DNA from 2 places in the Rhizobium sp. BK377 genome. Region 2 is predicted to be linked to the other one. Evidence: riboswitches for the same ligand, from Rfam matches in the RefSeq annotation. Region 2 holds a riboswitch; the other holds the start of a gene.
What was found. A riboswitch is a leader RNA that binds a small molecule or an ion and turns the genes downstream of it on or off. The one in region 2 is predicted to bind thiamine pyrophosphate.
Positions count from the first base shown of each region.

Region 1 (3,403 bases), on a different contig from region 2:
GAGGTGTCCGTATTCGATGCGATATCGGGAAAGATGTCGTGAAATTGAGAAGACGAACGCCTATATACGTCACTCGAGTCTGTTTGAAAGGAAATCCGTCATGACTATCAATGGAAGCCTGCTCGTCGCGGGATCGGAAAAGCGCGGCACGCGTGGCGAGCTCTACGGTGTCGAAGCAGCCACGGGGATGGCGCTGCCCGTCTCTTTCGGTGGCGCCTCCGCCGAAGACGTCGAAGAGGCGACGAGGCTTGCATGGGAGGCCTTCGCCTCCTATCGGGAAACCGATCTGGAAACACGGGCTGCCTTTCTTGAAACCATTGCCAGCGAGATCGAGGCTATCGGCGACGAGCTGATCGTGCGGGCAATGGCGGAAACCGGACTTCCCCGCGGGCGCCTCGAGGGCGAACGCGCTCGCACGACAGGACAGCTACGGCTATTTGCGAAAGAGGTTCGCGAAGGCCGGTTCCAGGAGCTTCGTTTCGATGGCGCCGATCCTTCCCGCAAGCCGGTTCCGAAGCCCGATCTTCGCCTGCGCAACGTTCCCCTCGGCCCGGTCGCGGTTTTCGGCGCATCGAACTTTCCGCTCGCCTTCTCGGTCGCCGGCGGTGATACGGCGTCTGCTCTCGCGGCAGGATGCCCTGTCGTCGTCAAGGCGCATTCCGCTCATCCGGGCACGTCGGAACTGGTCGGCCGCGCCGTACAGCGCGCGGTTGCCAAGGCTGGCCTGCATGCCGGCACGTTTGCGCTTCTCTTCGATACCGGCTTCGAGGTCGGACAGAAGCTGGTGGCCGATGCGAGAATCCGCGCCGTCGGCTTCACCGGTTCGCGCCGCGGCGGAACCGCGCTGATGAAGATCTCTTCCGAGCGCAAGCAACCGATCCCGGTCTATGCCGAGATGAGCAGCATCAACCCGGTCATCTTCTTCCCGAACGCGCTGAAAACCCGCGCAGCTGAGATCGCAACGGCATTCGTGAGCTCGCTTGTCCTCGGTGCCGGGCAGTTCTGCACCAATCCCGGCCTCATTCTCGCCATCGATAGCGAAGGCCTGGACACTTTCATTGCCAAGGCGCGGGAGCTTCTGCCCGATGTCGGAGCCCAGACGATGCTGACAGGCTCCATCGCCAAGGCATTCTGTAATGGCGTTGCTCGGCTGGAAAAGCATCCCGAAGTCCGGCTCGTCGCCAATGGCAAGCCCGGCAGCGAATTCGAAGGCACGGCCGCTCTCTTCGAAACGACGGCCGCGGCATTCCTTGCACATCATGAGCTGCAGGACGAGGTCTTCGGTGCAGCCGGCCTTATCGTGCGCTGCCGTGATCTCGCCGAACTCGAGCGCGTCCTCGACGGTCTCGAAGGCCAGCTGACCGTTGCCCTGCACATTACGAGCGAAGACGAACAGGACGCAAAGCGCCTCGTTCCCAATCTGGAAATGCTTGCCGGACGCCTGCTCGTGAACGGCTTCGGAACCGGCGTGGAAGTATCGCCCGCCATGGTGCACGGCGGCCCCTACCCGGCAACGGCCGATGGCAGATCGACCTCCGTCGGAACGCTCGCCATCTACAGGTTCCTGCGTCCGGTCTCGTATCAGGACTTTACGACAAACCTGCTTCCGGCGCCGCTGCGTTGATCGAGTAGAGCAGCCGGACCCTAATCCGAAAAACCGGCATTTGAAGTTGCACCACGGGCGCTCGGGCGGCCCGTGGTGCGCATTTGCAAAACCTCAGTCTCAAAATCGTCATTTTGCCGGTGACATCGGCACCATTCTCTGCAAGAAAGAGTGCCGTTGAGAGACAGGGGCGCCCGTTCGCAAGAACTGGCTGAGAAGCACCCTTCGAACCTGAACCGGATAATGCCGGCGGAGGGAGTCGCTCGGGTCGCAGTCTGCTTCGTTGCACGATCGTTCCCGCGCCTGCCCCGCCCGAAAGGGGTACTATGGAGAACAAGACACCCGGAGCTTTGTTGACGGCGATGCGCACCAAGCCGCCGCTCGTGCAGTGCATCACCAATTATGTGGCCATGAACATCGCTGCCAATGTGGTGCTTGCGGCGGGTGCATCGCCTGCCATGGTCCACGCCGCCGAGGAAGCGGGCGAGTTTGCCGCAATCGCCGGCGCTTTGACCGTCAATATCGGCACGCTCTCCACCCAATGGATCGACGGCATGCATGCGGCGGCAAGGGCTGCAAACGCGAGCGGCAAACCTTGGGTGCTCGATCCGGTCGCCCATTATGCGACGTCCTTCCGCCGTAAGGCAGTCGCCGATCTGCTGGCGCTCCGTCCGACGATCATCCGCGGCAATGCTTCAGAGATCATCGCGCTTGCCGGTGGTGAGAGCCGTGGCCAAGGTGTCGACAGCCGTGACCCGGTTGAGCAGGCTGAAGCTTCCGCGCGGCTCCTTTCCGAACGGCATGGCGCGGTCGTCGCAGTCACCGGTGTGGTGGATTTCGTGACGGATGGCGCACAAGCGCTGCGCATCGAGGGCGGATCGGCACTGATGCCACAGGTGACTGCGCTCGGCTGCTCTCTGACCTGCCTGACGGGCGCCTTCGCCGCCACCGTTCCCGCCGACCCCTTCGCGGCTGCTGTCGCCGCACTTGCCACGTTTGCGGTCGCCGGCGAAGAAGCCGCGAAAAATGCGGATGGCCCCGGCTCTTTCTCCTGGCGTTTCCTCGATCAGCTTGCCGCGCTTGATGAAGCAAAGCTCGATGCAAAAATCAGGATCATCGCTGCATGAAACGCTTCGATCTTTCGCTCTATCTGGTTCTCGACCCCGATCTCTGCGCCGGAATCGGCATGATCGAGACGGCGCGGCTCGCCGTCGCCGGCGGTGCAACAATGGTGCAGCTTCGCGACAAGCGTGGCGGAACGGCAAGGATGATCGAGACCGGCCTGGCGCTCAAGGAGATCCTGAAGGATACGGGCGCCCTGCTTGTTATCAACGATGACGTGGAAGCGGCCATTGCAATCAGCGCCGATGGGCTGCATATCGGTCAGGACGATATGGTACCTGCCGCCGCACGTGCGATGATCGGCCCGGACATGATCCTGGGTCTCTCTGTTGAGACTGAGGCGCTGGCTGCGGCAATCGACGCTGGAATTGTCGATTATGCCGGGATCGGGCCGGTATTTGCGACGCCTACAAAGACCGACCATAAGCAGCCGATCGGTTTCGATGGGTTGGCGAGACTTGTAAAGGCTGCGCCTGTTCCAACGGTTGCGATCGGAGGTCTGAAGAGCGAACACGCCGGTTCCGTCTTTGCGGCAGGAGCAGATGGGCTTGCTGTCGTCTCGGCGATCTGCGGCACACCCGACCCGAAGGTCGCGACAGTTCGCATTGCCGAGGAAATCCGAAAGGTCCGCCAATGATCCGTAACGTCCTGTCCATCGCCGGTTCCGATCCCTCCGGA
Region 1 covers NZ_JACIAC010000003.1:307,363-310,765, forward strand. Annotated here, with positions in the region: gene FHT92_RS16045 (aldehyde dehydrogenase (NADP(+))) at 101-1,624, shown strand; TPP riboswitch at 1,780-1,878, shown strand; gene thiM (hydroxyethylthiazole kinase) at 1,930-2,730, shown strand; gene thiE (thiamine phosphate synthase) at 2,727-3,362, shown strand; gene thiD (bifunctional hydroxymethylpyrimidine kinase/phosphomethylpyrimidine kinase) at 3,359-3,403, shown strand, end outside.
Region 1: linked by a shared signal. The riboswitch ahead of thiM (hydroxyethylthiazole kinase) and the one ahead of FHT92_RS20175 (YkoF family thiamine/hydroxymethylpyrimidine-binding protein) in region 2 are both predicted to bind thiamine pyrophosphate.

Region 2 (3,403 bases):
CCACGGCATCAGCGCATCGCGCTGGGGCATGAAGGCGAAGACGTGCTGCGCTTGCAAGAGCGGCATGCCGTCAAAAAGGATGTCGCCTCTATCGGCCTGCAGCGCCTGTGTCAGCAGCCGCAGGATCGTCGACTTGCCGGAGCCGGAGGGGCCGACGATCGAGACGAATTCACCTCTGGCGATATGAAGAGAAATGTCCTTCAGCACTTCCATGCCATCGAAGGACTTCGAGACGTTCTTCAGCTCAAGCATTCCTCTCATGGGCGTTTCTCCGCAGCAGATTGCCAGGGCATGACGAAACGCTGCACCGCCAGCGTGAGACCGAAGAGGCAAAGGGTCAGGAGGGCGCTAACAATGACGGCGGCAAGCACGAGATCCGGCCGGAAATTGTTCTTGGCATTGAGGATATAGATACCGAGGCCACGTGCGGCGCCTGCATATTCGGCGAAGATGGCCCCGACCACAGCATAGGTGATCGAAATGCGTAGGCCGGCAAAGAAGAAGGGCATGGCGGAGGGGAGCCTCGCCAGGCAGAAGATGCGCCAGCGGCTCGCTTTCATGGAGCTCATAAGCTCGGCGATATCCCGGTCCGTCGCTTCATAACCCTGCAGCAGGGCGACCAGCAACGGAAAGAAGGTGACGAGGGCGACGAGCAGAAGTTTTGGCAATATCCCGAAACCGAACCAGAGTACGACCAGGGGTGCGATTGCCACTAGCGGCAATGTCTGGCTGACGATGAAGAGCGGCAGCAGGGCGCGGCGCATGAAGGGCACGAAATCCATCAGGACCGACGAGGCGAAGGCGAAGACCAGCGACAAAGCGAAACCGCCGAGCGTCGCGCCAAGCGTCGGCCAGGTATTGTCGAGCAGCGCCTGCCTGTTCAGCCAGCCCTGTGTCAGGATCCGCGAAGGCGAGGGCAGGATGGAGGGCTTGATGCCGGAGAGATCGACATACAGCTCCCAGACAGCCAGGAAGGCAAACACGGCAAGAATTGCGGGCAGGGCCCGCCTCAATGGCGCAAATGTCGAATCCGGTTTCGATAAGGTCATTGCCGTCCGGCGTCTCAGGCTTTGCTCGGGCTGTTCGCGGAGACCGTGATATCCAGTGTCACATGACCTTCGGGATCGCCAAAGCGATAGAAAGCTTCATGGATAGTGGCGAAGATCGCACCGGCATCACCGCGCAGCTTGGTGCAGAAATTCTTAGAGCGGTCGAATGTGCCCGAGCGCTTCAGAAAATCGATGCAGCCGTAGATCTCGTCCATATGAGTGCCCGTTCCCATGACATAGAGAGAGAATTGGGCGGCCGTTGGCTGACCGGTTTCGGTCGTATCCCTGACTGCCGCGATCGCGGCTTCCATCCGCTCGGCGAGCGGCTCTGATCGGCTGGAGGACAGGCCGGCGCCGCAGATTGCATCATCCGGTTCGCCGGGGCAGCCCCGCGAGATCGCAGCGGACAATACGCAATGCTCGCCGCTTGCGGCAGCCGAGACGAAGAGGTCGCGCATGGCGGCAAACAGCACGTCGGGCGGACCGACCATCAGCGTGGAAATATCGTCGGTTTCGATGCGAAGACGATCGCGATAGGGATCGAGAGCTTTGATCGCTTCAAGGATGATGCCGACGAAATTGCCGGACATCGGATATAGAGACACTTGTGCGCCGGAAAACACTTGGACCTCGCTCCGCTGGCATTACCCAGATCAGCTTTGAAGGGTCCGGAGGCATGCGCCTCACATCTCAGCCCCGGCAATTCGGAGCTCCCCCGTGAATTGTGGCGGAAGCTATCACCGGGCCTGCGATATCGCAACCGTAAAATTCCTAGCCGGCTGCACGGTCGGTAAGGGTTCGGACGCACCAGGTGCTGGGAGGAAAACACCCGGACGGAGGTCCTGTCCGGGTGTCCAGCCGGTTCCGTACCTGCCAGAAACGGAATCGGATGTCGTTGTCTCAGGCGGCGATGCCGGCGTAGGGCGTGTCGCTGCGGGCTGCGATCAGCGCTTCAGTCCACCATTGCAACTGGGCCATCATTCGGGAAAGCCGGCGCAACGCATCCTCCGAATCCTGTAGCCAGCCTTCATTGTCGAAACGGCGCCAGGGGGAAGTGAAGCTGACGGCATCGCAGATCGTGACGGCGTGAAGCTCCGCGAAGACGAGGCGGAGCTGTTCGACGGCCCTCAATCCCCCGGAGATGCCGCCATAGCAGACGAAGGCGATGGGCTTTCCGTGCCAGGGTTCAGCGAACAGATCGATGAGGAATTTCAAGGAGGCGGTGAAGCTGTGGTTGTATTCCGGCGTGACGAGGATGAAACCATCGGCTTGATGAAGCCTGTCCGCAAGCCGTGTTGCCTCCGGATGATGCGGTACATGCTCTCGCGGCAGCGAAAATGTCAGCGGGTCGATGATGTCGATCTCGAATTGCGGAAAGCGGGCGAGTTCTCTTTCGAGCCATTTCACCACCCTGTCGCAGGTGCGCCCTTCGCGCGTGCTGCCATAGATGATGGCAAGCCTCATGGGTTTCTGCATGCATTGCTCCTTCTTATGTCGGCTTTACGGCCTCGGGAGCGCAGTCTATAAAACCTCAACTAATATTGAGGTCAATAGGCTATGCAGCAGAAACCGGCATTCTCCTTGAGCAGGCTCCTGACGGTGGGCGAGGTGGCGGAGCGCAGCGGACTTGCGGTTTCTGCGCTGCATTTCTACGAGGCGAAGGGGCTGATCTCCAGCATCCGCACCCGCGGCAACCAGCGCCGCTATGGCCGCGATGTGCTACGGCGCCTCGGCATCATCAAGGTGGCGCAACGCGTCGGCATCCCGCTTGCCGAAATCCAGACCGCTTTCGAAACCCTGCCGCAGAGCCGGACGCCGACAGTCGAGGACTGGCAGAAACTGTCGGCGCTCTGGAAGGATGATCTCGATGCACGCATCAAGCAGCTCAGTCTGCTGCGCGACCATCTGACGAGCTGCATCGGCTGTGGTTGCCTCTCGATCGACGCCTGTCCGCTGCGTAATCCCTTCGACGTGCTCGGCAGGCAAGGCGCCGGCGCGCGGCTTCTCGACCCTGGTGCCTAGACCTTCGGACTTTCTTTTGGCTGATGGCCGCATATGTTAGGCCTGATAGCGCACGCAGCGGGGTCGGCCCCGCAAGGAGGAGAGCTTCGTGTTTCATCCCAAATTGTTCGAAAACCGCAATGTCGTCGTGACGGGTGCTGGCCGCGGTATCGGCCTCGAAGTTGCCCGACAGTTTCTGGATTGCGGTGCGCGCGTGCTTGTCCATACCGGGCGCGATGGGGAGCGCGAACTGCCGGATTTTCTCCTGACCGCCGAATCGGAACGCCGGGCCCTGCTGTTGTCGGCAGATTTCCTGCAGGCGGGCGGAGCTGCAAAGTTTGCAGGAGAGGCAC
Region 2 covers NZ_JACIAC010000005.1:112,469-115,871, reverse strand. Annotated here, with positions in the region: gene FHT92_RS20185 (ABC transporter ATP-binding protein) at 1-252, opposite strand, end outside; gene FHT92_RS20180 (ABC transporter permease) at 258-1,049, opposite strand; gene FHT92_RS20175 (YkoF family thiamine/hydroxymethylpyrimidine-binding protein) at 1,064-1,672, opposite strand; TPP riboswitch at 1,662-1,776, opposite strand; gene FHT92_RS20170 (NADPH-dependent FMN reductase) at 1,950-2,525, opposite strand; gene soxR (redox-sensitive transcriptional activator SoxR) at 2,607-3,071, shown strand; gene FHT92_RS20160 (SDR family NAD(P)-dependent oxidoreductase) at 3,160-3,403, shown strand, end outside.